DNA from 3 places in the Diaphorobacter sp. JS3050 genome. Region 1 is predicted to be linked to each of the others. Evidence: predicted binding sites of a transcription regulator. Region 1 holds the regulator's gene; each other region holds the start of a gene.
The links. Region 1 encodes FNR, which switches genes on or off when oxygen is low (the NO sensors DNR and NnrR bind a similar motif). Its sites were predicted from a motif close to TTGATNNNNATCAA; they were not measured.
Positions count from the first base shown of each region.

Region 1 (4,189 bases):
GAGCGCGGCGAGCCTCGCGGGCCCCGTAACAAGATGGTAGACCACAAAGCTGCGGGACTGGGTGACTGCATCGATTGCACGCTGTGTGTCCAGGTCTGCCCAACGGGTATCGATATTCGCAACGGACTGCAATACGAATGCATTGGTTGCGGTCTCTGCGTGGACGCTTGCAATACCGTGATGGATAAGATGAAGTATCCGCGCGGGCTGATTCGTTTCTCGACGCAGAACGGCGTCAAGAACCACTGGACCCAATCGCAAATGCTCAAACGCGTGCTGCGACCCCGTGTGTTGTTCTATTCAGCGGTGCTGGTGGTGTTGTGCATCGGCATGCTGGCCAGCTTGGTGGTACGCACCCCGTTGAAGGTGGACATCGTGCGCGACCGCGCTGCGCTCTCGCGCATCGTGGCGGGAGGCAAGCTGGAAAATATCTACCGGCTGCAGATCATGAACGCCACGGAGGGGGCGCAGCGCTACACCATCAGCGCCCACGGCATGGAAGGGCTGGAAGTGGCGTCCGAGACCGCAATTGACATCGGACCGGCGGAATCCCGATGGGTGGTTGTCCGTCTTCAAATTCCGTATGGCTCAGCATCTCCTGGATCGCATACGGTGTATTTCGATATTCAAGCGCAGGGTGATAAAGCCCAAGTGGCAGAGAAATCCGTGTTCCTTGTACCCCGCTGAAGGCGGTCGTGGAATGCAAATGAACAAGCTGTGCTCATAAATGAGCGAGGAGTTGGTATAAATGCCGAGTAATTCCCCCATGAATCTGGAAGACGCAGGAAAGCCTTGGTGGACGTTTGGCCATGTCTGGCTTGTCATCGCGGGGCCGGTGATTGTCATCATTGCGGGCTTCGTGACCCTCTGGCTGGCCGTGAGCCAACCTGACCCCGTCATCGCGGAAGACTATTACCAACGGGGATTGAACATCAACGAGACCCTGAAGGAGTCTGGGGGCGACATGACGCCTGCCATGAAGGGGCGCAACCATGCAGCTACTCCGCTGGAGGATCAACCGCGCTGACCGGCAGGGCGAGTCCTCTTTGCATGCCGGAGAACAGATGCTAGGCTGTCAACTACACCTGCTAGGAGATGGGCGAATGTGGATGCAACGATTGATGTGGATCGCGTGGCCGGCCTTTTTGATGGCGGGCGTCATGGAAATGGTGGTGTTCGCCTTCGTGGATCCAGAAGCGCTGCAGTGGTTTGATCAACCCCTGCATCTCTCGCGCGAAGGTGTGTATACCATCGCCTTCTTCACGTTCTGGTTCGTACTCATGGCTTCCAGCGCATTGACGACGCTGTTGTCACTCTCGCCCTTTGAGTTGAATCGCTGCCCCGTGCCCAAAGGGGCGCGGCCGGCTGATTGCGCCAAATACGTTTCCTGATCTTTCCGCCGATCAGTTATGAATGAGCAAAAAACCGAGGCTTAATGGCAGGCTTGCTGGCTGTTGACAATTCGCTTCAGCGCATCGGTATCGACGATGCGCACATGGCGCTGTTTTACTTCCACAATACCTTCTTCCACGAACTTCGAAAACGTGCGGCTGACGGTTTCCAGTTTCAATCCCAGGTAGCTGCCGATCTCTTCGCGTGTCATGCGCAGCACCAATTCGGATTGTGAGAAACCCCGGGCATGCAAGCGTTGTACGAGATTCAACAGGAATGCGGCAAGGCGTTCCTCGGCACGCATACTCCCCAGCAACAGCATGACCCCATGCTCGCGAACAATCTCGCGGCTCATGATCTTGTGCACATGGTGCTGTAGTGCCGTTACTTCGCGCGACAACTCTTCAATACGATCGAAAGGCATGACGCATACTTCGGCGTCTTCAAGCGCTACCGCATCGCAAGTGTGACGGTCGCTCACGATGCCATCCAGGCCGATGATCTCGCCCGCCATTTGAAAACCTGTCACTTGGTCGCGACCGTCTTCGGTGGCGACACAGGTCTTGAAGAATCCGGTGCGGATGGCAAAAAGGGATGTGAAGGGTTCACCGTTCCGGAAAAGCGTGCCGCCACGCTTGATCTTGCGTCGTACAGCAACAATGTCATCGATGCGCTTGAGTTGCTGGTCGTCCAGACCCACGGGCATGCACAGCTCACGCAGATTGCAGTTTGAGCAGGCAACTTTGATGGTCTGGAGATTCGTATGCATGGGAACCCTGTTCATGGCTTGAGCTTACCTCTGAACGGCTGGGAGACATGGAATGCCGTAGGCCGTTGGACGACTTTGAGCCGAAGTCAAATTGTCGCCACAAGGACCTTATGGGCGCTTGATCAACGTCAAGGACTCATGGGGGACTCTACGGCACAGTGATATGAAAGTGCAAGGAATCCCGTCATGACCGTTGTTACAACAGAGCTCCTGCGTCGCTTTGACGTCCCAGGGCCGCGCTACACCTCTTATCCGACTGCTGATCGTTTTGTCGAGGCTTTTGGCGAGCGGGAATACATCCTTGCGCTGCAGCAGCGTCGCGTGGGGTCGGTAGCCAAGGCGATGCCTTTGTCGCTTTATGTCCACATCCCGTTTTGTGAATCGCTGTGCTATTACTGCGCGTGTAACAAGATCATTACCCGGCATCCAGAGCGGGCAGAGGTCTACTTGCGTTACCTCAGCCGTGAGATCGACCTGCATACGGCGCACTGCGGTGTGGGTCAGCATGTGAGCCAGCTGCATTTCGGCGGAGGCACGCCTACTTTTCTGACGGATGACGGTTTGCGCGAACTGATGGGCATGCTGAGGCGCAGTTTCGTCCTCGTTCCGGGGGGGGAGTACTCCATAGAAGTGGACCCCCGGACCGTGGATGAAGCGCGGCTGGGATTGTTGGCGGAGCTGGGTTTCAATCGCCTGAGCTTTGGCGTGCAGGATTTCGACCCTGAAGTACAAAAGGCCGTGCACCGCATTCAGCCTGCCGAAAAGGTGTTCGCGTTGGTCGATGCGGCTCGCAAGCTCGGGTTTGAATCGGTGAACGTGGATTTGATCTACGGGCTGCCGCGACAGACACCGGAGTCGTTTGATTGCACCTTGGCGCAGGTAGCCGAGCTGCGGCCAGACCGGATCGCGCTGTATGCGTACGCTCACTTGCCAGAACGCTTCAAGTCGCAGCGACGCATCATCACGGCCGAGTTGCCCATGGCTTCGGCCAAGGTGTCCATGCTGGCCCGGTCACTTGATGTGTTCCAGGAAGCCGGCTACGTCTACGTGGGCATGGACCATTTTGCGCTGCCTGACGATGCGCTGGCGGTGGCCAAGCGGCAAGGCAGGCTGCACCGCAATTTCCAAGGCTATAGCACGCAGCCCGATTGCGACCTGATTGGTCTGGGCGTTTCTGCCATCGGGCGCGTGGGCGCTACTTACAGCCAAAATGTGAAAACGCTGGACGAGTATTACGACTGCATTAACCAGGGGCATTTGCCTGTGGTGCGCGGGCTGGCGTTGACCAAGGACGACTTGGTGCGCCGCGCAGTCATCATGGCGTTGATGTGCCAAGGTGAATTGCTGTTTGAGCCGTTGGAACAGTCCTGGCTGATTGATTTCCGCAGTTATTTCGATGCGGAATTACAGCAACTGCAAGAAATGGCGGCTCAGGGCTTGGTGAAAATCAGTGATGAGGGCGTTGAAGTCACGCCCATGGGATGGTATTTCGTGCGCGGCGTGGCCATGGTGTTCGACAAGTATCTACAGGCTGACCGTAACCGCGCTCGCTTTTCCCGGATTATTTGATCCATGCTGTGGGCGCTGGCCACGACGGCCTTCCTGATGGGGCTGATGGGAGGGGCTCACTGTTTGGCGATGTGTTCTGTTCCCTGCGCGGCGCTTACGGGGCTGGGTGGCACGCCGGACGCCACCCACACCATTCAATGGGCGTCCCGCCGCGGAATCCTCCAACGGGTAGCGCAGTTTCACGTGGGGCGCCTGATTGGCTACGGCGCCGCAGGGGCGGTGGTTGCGCTGGCTATGGAGCAACTCGCATGGCTGGGGCAAAGCACCTCGGCATTGCGCCCCCTTTGGACGCTGATGCACGTGCTCATCCTCGCGTGGGGCGGGATGATGATGGTGCAAGCGCAGCAGCCCTTGTGGGTTGAGCGGGCGGGGCGTGCTGCCTGGGCGAAGGTCAAGCCCTTGGTCTCTCGGCCTGGCGGGCTCCTGACCGCGGGTGTGGCCTGGGCGCTCCTGCCATGC
Region 1 is NZ_CP053553.1:1,274,678-1,278,866, forward strand. It holds gene ccoG (cytochrome c oxidase accessory protein CcoG) at 1-687, shown strand, start outside; gene HND92_RS06290 (FixH family protein) at 749-1,027, shown strand; gene HND92_RS06295 (hypothetical protein) at 1,104-1,391, shown strand; gene fnr (fumarate/nitrate reduction transcriptional regulator Fnr) at 1,433-2,176, opposite strand; gene hemN (oxygen-independent coproporphyrinogen III oxidase) at 2,348-3,730, shown strand; gene HND92_RS06310 (sulfite exporter TauE/SafE family protein) at 3,734-4,189, shown strand, end outside.

Region 2 (4,189 bases), 350 kb from region 1:
CTTGTCAGTCATGGTCTGTACCTTCAAGGGCAGCGCCAGCGGGTATCACTTCAGTATTGATAGCTGCTCGCGCTTGCTGATATTGCGCTAAAGGCCGATTTGTCTATGAATTTCAGGCGGCGGTGGCCGTGGGTGCCTTGCGGGCCGGGAACAGCTCCAGCGCCCAGCTCGCCAGCCCGACCAGTGCCACGCACAGGCCTGCCACACCCACCATGCCCAGCAGCCCGTCGCCGCCCAGGGGCATGTGGTACAGGTACAGGCCCGCGCCGAACTTCGGCACGCCCTGCACGCCCATGAACAGCGCCCAACGGAAGGCCCAGGCGGCGGCCAGCCCCAGGCCCAGCACCAGCGTGTAGCCCTTGGCATGCAGGCGGTGGCGCCCGCGCAGCAGCGCGCCCAGCACGGCGGCGCCACCGACGGCCGAGCCGATCATCGTCAGGCGCCACACGGGGAAGTCGTTCCACAGGCGCAGCGCGGCGTTGAACGAGGGGCTGTCGCCGCCCAAGCCGCTCGCGGCCCAGGCCAGCGCCACCACCAGCAGCGCGCCGGCCAGCGCCAGGCCCATGCCGCGCAGCGTCTGCAGCGCTTCAGCGCCGGGGCGCAGCGCGGCGGGCAGGAAGCGCTCCAGCACGAAGGCCGCGCCCACGGTGGCCAGCCAGCCGGTCAGCGCCAGGTTGACGGGCACCCACAGCGTGTTCCACAGCGGGCGCGAGCGCACCACCATCATCTCGGCGCCGGTATAGACCGAAATGGTGAGCGCCGAGAGCACGAGCAGCGGCGCCAGCAGGCGCATCCAGCCAGTCTTGCCCAGCCACCAGGCGGCGCACATGGCCACGCTGAGCGTGACGAACACCGGCAGCAGCAGCGCGCCGACCGACATCCACGACCAGGGCGTGAAGTGCGCATAGAAGTGCCAGAAGCGCGCGGGCTGGTGGAGGTCGGCCAGCAGCGACACGGGGGCGGCAATGGCGCTGACGGCCAGCGTCAGCACGGCCGCGGGCAGCAGGCGCTGCAGCGTGCCGCCGTCTTTGCCCCAGGCGCACAGCGCGGCCAGGATGGCGGCGCCGGTGGCCACGCCGACCAGGAAGAAGTACTGCACGGCCCAGGGCAGCCAGGCCGCCTCGTAGTGCGGGGTCAGGAGTTCGATGATTTGCATGGTGCGCTCCTTGGGGTTCAGTGGTCGGACAGCAGGCGCACGCTGGCCTGGCCGTCCACGCCGTTGACGAACGCATCGGGCAGGCCGATGTAGTACACGCGCGGCGAAGTGTTCATGCCGGGCTTGAGCACCTTGAGGTCTTCCTTGTGTTCGGCCATGCGGCGGTTGATCTCGCTGCCCTGGTCGTTCAGGTCGCCGATCACGCGCGCGCCGCCCACGCAGCTTTCCACGCAGGCGGGCAGCAGGCCGGCCTCCAGGCGGTGCTCGCAGAAGGTGCACTTGTCGGCCGTCTGCGTCTCGTGGTTGATGAAGCGCGCGTCGTACGGGCAGGCCTGCACGCAGTAGCCGCAGCCCACGCAGCGCTCGTTGTCCACCAGCACGATGCCGTCGGTGCGCTGGAAGGTGGCCTGCACCGGGCACACGGGCACGCAGGGCGGCTCGTCGCAGTGGTTGCACAGGCGCGGCAGGCTGACCATGGCGGGCGCGCTGCCGTCATCCTTGTTGATCTCGTACTGCAGCACCGTGGTGCGGAACTGGCCGATGGGCGGCTGGTTCTCCACCGAGCAGCTCACCGTGCAGGCTTGGCAGCCGATGCACTTGCGCAGATCCACCAGCATGCCGAAGCGCTTGCCCTCCATGCCGGGGCGGCGCGGCGGCTGGCCCGGCGCGAAGGGTGTGGCGGCCTGGCTGGCGCCGGCCAGGCCAAAGGCGGTGGCCAGGCCGACGAGTTCTTGCAGGAAGGTGCGCTTGCCGGGTTGCGGCGCGGCGCAGGCGGTGGGGGAGGGGGGACTTTTTGACATAAATACTTTGAATATTTACTGCGTAGATGCATTATTCTCCTCGCATCCTGATTATCCGTTTGATTAACGTCAAATGACTTTGTTGATATTCTTCTTGGATTGTTTTGGTTAAACTTTTTTAGTTTATTAATTGAAAATTAATGAAATATTAAATAATCCCGAGCAATTGCGTATGGAATGTGGAGCGGCCGCAAACGGCCATACGTGCGGGTTCCGGGCCCCGCGGGAAGTCAGCCTTCTGGGCTTGGGGATACGAATGCCATCCTGGGTACCAAAATCCGAAAATTGCCGATGAATGGGCGGTGAGGCGATATGCCTCAATTGCCGCCATTCCGATTAAAAATATCGGTTATTGCCCGCGCCGGCGGAGTGCCTGTTACCCACAAGGGCCAGGGGCGGCGCTACAGTGGGGCGCATGGACGCTCACCAACTGCCGCTCGCCGGCGTGGAGCCCGATGCGCCACGCCCCAACCACCATCTTTTCTTTGCCGTGCTGCCCGAGCCCGGAGCGGCGCAGGCTGCGGCCGATCTGGCGCAGACGCTGATTGCGCGGCACGACCTGCAGGCGCAGGTGCGCGCGCAGCGCCTGCACGCCACGCTGCTGTCGCTGGGGTGGGAGCCTGCGCTGTCGCCCCGGCATCTGCAGTGGGCGCGCGACGCGGCGCAGCAGGTGCGGGCGAGGGCGTTCTCGCTGCGGTTCGATCGGGTGTTGAGCTTTCGCCGCGCGCCGCAGGCCAAGCGGCCCTGCGTGCTCTGCGGCCCCGCCGACGGGCAGCAGGGCTTCATCGCGTTGTACGAGGCGCTGCACACGGCGCTGTGGTCGCAGGTGCGGGGGCTGGACGGCGTGCCCCATGCGCCGCACATCACCCCGCACATGACGCTGTGCTACAGCCGCCAGGCCGCGCCCGAGCAACCCGTGCCGCCGCTGGAATGGACGGTGCGCCGCTTCGTGCTGTTGCACAACCTGCGCGGCTCGCCCGGCCCTTACGAGGTGTTGGGCGAATGGCCGCTGGCGGATTGATTGCTATCGTTTATATAGCTGTTGGCGCTTGATGGATAAGCGCTAGAGGCCAATTTACCCTGGCATCACGCCATGGTCATCAGGCTGGCATTGCCGCCTGCCGCCGTGGTGTTGATGCTGACCGCGCGCTCCAGCAACAGGCGCAGGGGCGCCTGCAGTGCGTCGGCGGGGCCGTCCACCGCCGTCACGCCCACGATGGGGCCGGGGCGCAGGGCCACGCGCTGGCATTCCACGCGGCGCGTGTCCGGGCTGCCGCTATGCAGCACGGCGTCGTAGCCCAGGCCATCGCCGCGCCAGTCGGACACCAGGGCGATGCGCGCCCGCACCTCGCTCGGCAGCGTGGCGCACAGGGCCTGAGCGTCCTGCGGCCAGAGCGCAAGCGCGCCCGCGGCCAGCACCGCGCTCAACTGCAGCAGCAGCGCCTCGTCCGTGTCGGCCAGGCACAGCACGCGTTCGCGCGGCAGCAGCCGATAGGTGTTGCGCTCGCCGGTGGGGCCGGGCAGGGTGCAGGCCAGGCCCGCGCAACTGGCCTGCGCCTGGGCCGCGCAGGCCTGTGCCAGCGCTGCGTTGCCTTGCGCATGGGCCCAGTGCTCCAGCGCCGACAGCGGGGCGAGCAGCGCGGGCTGTGCGCTGGCGTCGGGCACCTGCACGGCCGTCGCCGCCAGCGCGCCGTGCGTGGCGTTGGCCGGGTGGCGCGACAGCAGGCGCAGCAGATACAGCGGGCCGCCTGCCTTGGGGCCCGTGCCCGACAGGCCCTCGCCGCCGAAAGGCTGCACGCCGACCACGGCGCCCACCATGTTGCGGTTCACATAGACGTTGCCGGCCGTGCTGTGGGCCAGCACCTGGGCCACGGTTTCGTCGATGCGGGTGTGCAGACCCTGGGTGAGGCCGTAGCCCGTGGCGCTGATCTGCGCGAGCAGCGCGTCCAGCTCGCCGCGCTCGTAGCGCACCACGTGCAGCACGGGGCCGAAGACCTCGCGCTCCAGCTCGGTGATGCTGTTCAGCTCGATCAGCGTGGGCGGCACGAAGGTGCCATGCGCCGTGCCCTGCCCACCGGCATGGCTTTGGAACACCGGCCGGCCGCTGGCGCGCAGGCGCTCGATGTGGCGCGCGATCGTGGCGCGCGCCTCCTCGTCGATCACCGGGCCTACGTCCACCGCCAGTTGCGTGGGGTTGCCCATGTGCAGTTCCTGCATGGCGCCGCGCAGCATC
Region 2 is NZ_CP053553.1:1,623,572-1,627,760, forward strand. It holds gene HND92_RS07960 (tetrathionate reductase subunit A) at 1-12, opposite strand, end outside; gene nrfD (NrfD/PsrC family molybdoenzyme membrane anchor subunit) at 113-1,156, opposite strand; gene dsrO (sulfate reduction electron transfer complex DsrMKJOP subunit DsrO) at 1,174-1,956, opposite strand; gene HND92_RS07975 (2'-5' RNA ligase family protein) at 2,372-2,977, shown strand; gene putA (trifunctional transcriptional regulator/proline dehydrogenase/L-glutamate gamma-semialdehyde dehydrogenase) at 3,043-4,189, opposite strand, start outside.
Region 2: a site for FNR is predicted at 2,016-2,029, ahead of dsrO (sulfate reduction electron transfer complex DsrMKJOP subunit DsrO). Genes of this name have one in related genera too.

Region 3 (4,189 bases), 1.2 Mb from region 1:
GGTCGGTGCTCATCGTGCGCAGCCGGCCGCTCAAGCCCACTTCGGCTGGGCAGTTGCTGCTCAAGCACACCAAGCAGTTGCGCCTGCTGCGCGCCGACCTGGAGCGCGATCTGCAGGACCTCATGCCCAGCGGGCGCGGCGGCGGCCGCGAGGAAGAGCGCATCGCCATCGCCATCAACGCTGACAGCATCGCGACCTGGGCGGTGGACGCGCTCGGCGATCTGGTGCGCCAGCGCCTGCCGCTGGAGATCATTGCCGACGACCAGGACTTCACGCAGGAGTGGCTGCGCTCGGGCCAGGTCATGGGCTGCGTGACGACGTTGAAGAGCGCGCTGCGCGGCTGTCGCATGGTGCCCCTGGGCGCGATGCAGTACGTCGCCGTGGCCGCGCCAGAGCTGGCGCGCCGCCAACTGCCGCAAGGGCTCACGGCGCACAACTTCCGCGACGTGCCTTTCGTCTCGTTCAACCGCAAGGACGATATGCAGGCCGAGTTCGTCACGCGCACCTTTGGCCTGAAACGCGTGTCGCTCAGCCGCGTATTCGTGCCCAGCTCGGAGGGCCAGGTGCGCGCCGTGGCCGCGGGCTGGGGCGTGAGCGTGGTGCCCGAGCTGCTCGCGCGCCCCTGGCTGCAGCAGGGCCGGCTGGTGGACCTGGCGCCGGGCCATACGCTGCCCATCCAGCTGTACTGGCACTCATGGAACCTGGAGTCGGAAGTGCTGGATGCGCTGGCCGATGCGCTCACCAGCGCGGCGGCGCAGTACCTGTCGGCCTGACGGCACACGCGGATGGGGGTCTTTAGGGTTATCGGCCTGCGCGGGGTGAAGGCTCGCTAACATCGCCCGCATGAACACGTTGCAGCCGCCCCGTCCGTCCTTCAAGGAGCAGATGCTCCGGGCGCGCGAGGATGCCATCGTGGAGGCCGCGAGCCGCCTGCTGGGCGAAAAAGGCTTCGAGACCATGACCGTGGACGAGGTCGCCGCGGCCGTGGGCATTGCCAAGGCCAGCCTGTACAAACACTTTGCCGGCAAGGACGACCTGTGCTCGGCCGCCATGGTGCATGTAGTGGAGCGCCTGCAGCGCTTTCTGGCGGCGCTGCCGGCCGAACTGGGCGCCATGCAGCGCCTGCACGCGCTGCTGTGCTGGACGCTGCAGTTGCAACTGGCCGACGAGGTGCCGCTGCTGCCCAGCCGCAACTCCGCGCTGGCCCAGGCGCTGCGCGCCTGCGACGCCTACCAGGCATCGATGCAGGAGGTGCATGCCTGCATCCTCGGCTGGATCGTCGAGGCACAGGCCCAGGGACAGCTGCGGCGCGAGTTGCCGCCCGATGTGATCCTGTGTGCGCTGCTGGCGCGCAATGCCGATCCCATGCTCGGCATGCTGCGCGACCGCGGCTATGCGGACGAGCGCATCATCGACTGGGCCGCGGACACCTGCCTGAGCGGCCTGGCGAGCGGCCCCGCCATGCGGGTGGCCTGATCAGCGCACCAGCAGTACCGGCACCTGGCAGTTGGCCAGCACCTGCGTGCTGACCGAGCCCATCACCAGCTTGCCCAGCGAGCCGTGGCCGTGCGTGCCCATGACGATCAGGTCGTACTTGCCGGACTCGGCCACCTTGGCGATGGTCTCGCCCGCCGGGCCCACCTTGGTCATGGTCTTGAGCTGCACGCCATGACGCGCCATGAACTTCACGACGGGCGACAGCACCTTTTCGCCTTCCTCAGCGTGGTACTTGTCCACGACTTCCTTGCCGAGCGCGGCGCGCGCGCGGGGAGGCAACTGGGGCTGCACGGTGATGGCCGTGTAGGTGTGTGAGCTGCCCAGCATCTCGTCGTGAGCGGCCAGGTAGGCCAGCATTTTCTTGGTGTAGATGCTGCCGTCGACAGCAAGCAGGATGTTCATTCGAAGTGCTCCGGAAACGAGAAATCAGACTAATCCGCGCTGGCGCCTGTTGTCTTGACTTCAGTCATATTTTTGATGCGGTGCGCGGTGGCGGGCGCAGGGCCCGCACGCATCATACGGTGAGCACGCAGTGCGGCTGAAAGGTTGCCTGCTCCCCCTTGCGGGCATAGCCCAGCGGGTTGGCCACTATGCGGCAGCTCCAGGGCGTGCCGTCCACGCGGGCCCCGCGCACCAGGTAGTCGCTGGGGGCATGCAGATGGCCGTGCAGCCACAGCTGGGCGTGGGGCAGGCAGTCGTCCAGCGCATTGCAAAACCCCGCTGTGCCCGGCACCAGGCCGTAGCGCGGATCGGCGCTGAGCAGACTGGGCGCGAAGTGCGTGACGGCCACCGTCGTGCCCGCAAAGGGCTGTGCGAGCGCGTTGCGTAGCCAGGCCTGGCAAACCAGGGCCTGTTCGCGCACCTCGGCTGCAAGGAAGGGCACACCCTGGCGGGTGCTGCCAGTCTTGGAGAGATAGAAATTGGCCGCGCGGAACGCCTTCTCGCGCCGCTGCAGTCGCTGGCCCGGGTCGGTGATCGCCGCGTGATCGGCCAGCGCGTCGAAGTCGCTCCACAGCGTCGTTCCAACGAAGCGGACCCCCTGCAGCACCATGCTCTCACGCTCCAGCCAGATCAGCCCCAGCCGGTCGCAGATGCGGCGCAGGCGCGCATGCGCGGCGTCGAAGTCCTGCGTGTCGTATTCATGGTTGCCAGGGACGAAGACCACTGGCGTGGGCCATCCGGCGTACTGCGGCAGAGGGGAGAAGCGCGCCAGGCCGAAGTCGTCGTCCGACAGCAGCGAGCCGGCCTGGTAAGAGCCGATGTCGCCGGCCAACACCAGGACATCGGCGCCAACGGCGGGGCTGGGGGTGAAATGCGGGTGGGCTTCCAGGTGCAGGTCGGACAGCAGTTGCAGCTTCATGGGTGAGTGGGTGGGGTCAATCCTGGCGGTGGATGGGGGCGGGCGTGTTGCGCGCGGCGCGCGCAATCGCCTCGCGCAGCCAGCGGTGGGCGGGGTCGTGGTTGCGCCGGCGGTGCCACAGTGCGTCCACGTGCACGGGCGGCAGCGTCATGGGCAGCGGGCGCCACACCAGTTCGTCGCGCACGCTGGCCACGCCGACGAAGTGGCGCGGCAGCACGGTGAGCAGGTCCGTGGTGGCCACCACCCGTCCCGCGGTGAAGAACTGGTTCACGGTAAGCACGATGCGGCGTTCACGTCCCAACGCGGCCAATGCCCCGTCGATGAAGCCGAAGGGCTTGCCCGAGAAGCTCACCAGCAGGTGGCGCGCGGCGCAGTACAGGTCCAGCGTCATCGGCACGGCGGCCAGCGGGTGGTCCGCGCGCATCACGCACACGTACTGGCCATCATAGAGGCGGGTGCTTTCGTGCGCCACCACGTTGTCCGACTGCGCCCGCGCCGTGAGGTCGGCCAGCACGGCGGGGAAGTAACCCACGGCCATGTCGGCGCTCTCCTCGTCCAACAGGCGGCGCGGGTCGCGCGTGGTCAGCGGCACCACGCGCAGCGAGACGCCGGGGGCCTCGCGTTCCACGATCTCGATGAGTGGCGGGATCAGCGTGGCACCCGTGGCGTCGGCCATCGCCAGAACGAAGGTCGTCTGAGCGGACGCCGGGTCAAAGCGCCCGGGGGAAAGTGTCTCCTGCAACTGTGCCAATGCGTGCCGTACGGCGGGCCACAGGGCCAGTGCCCGCGGCGTGGGCTCCACGCCGTGGCCGCGCCGCGTGACCAGCTCGTCGCCCAGCACCTCGCGCAACCGGCGCAGTGCGTTGCTCACGGCGGGCTGTGTGATGGCCAGTTTCTCGGCGGCGCGGGTCAGGTTGCGCTCGGCCATGACCTCGTCAAAGACGCGCAGCAGATTGAGATCCAGCGTGCGAAAGTTCAATGGCTGCATGCCGCAATCATCACACGGATGAATATGGGTGATTCAACATATAAATTAGACACAAACCAGGGTAAACCCTAGTATTGCTGCACCGCCCGGCAATTTCGCCAACAGTGGCGTACGAGTCGCATCATGACGAAGTTTGTACACATCGATGTTCCTGTCCAGCACCACGGCATTGCACGCATTGAAGAGGCCGCAAGCCATCTGAAGCAAACCGCTGCCCGCTTTGACGGCACCCGCGGCGCAACGTCGCTGCTGCTGGCGGCGCTGGTCGCCGCGCTGCTTGTCGTGGCCAACCAGGTCATGGACACCTGGAACGATGGCCACATGCTGGCCGGCTGGATGGTGAT
Region 3 is NZ_CP053553.1:109,810-113,998, forward strand. It holds gene HND92_RS00470 (LysR family transcriptional regulator ArgP) at 1-773, shown strand, start outside; gene HND92_RS00475 (TetR/AcrR family transcriptional regulator) at 844-1,476, shown strand; gene HND92_RS00480 (universal stress protein) at 1,477-1,899, opposite strand; gene HND92_RS00485 (metallophosphoesterase) at 2,012-2,857, opposite strand; gene HND92_RS00490 (LysR family transcriptional regulator) at 2,874-3,845, opposite strand; gene HND92_RS00495 (hypothetical protein) at 3,969-4,189, shown strand, end outside.
Region 3: a site for FNR is predicted at 1,954-1,967, ahead of HND92_RS00480 (universal stress protein). Genes of this name have one in related genera too.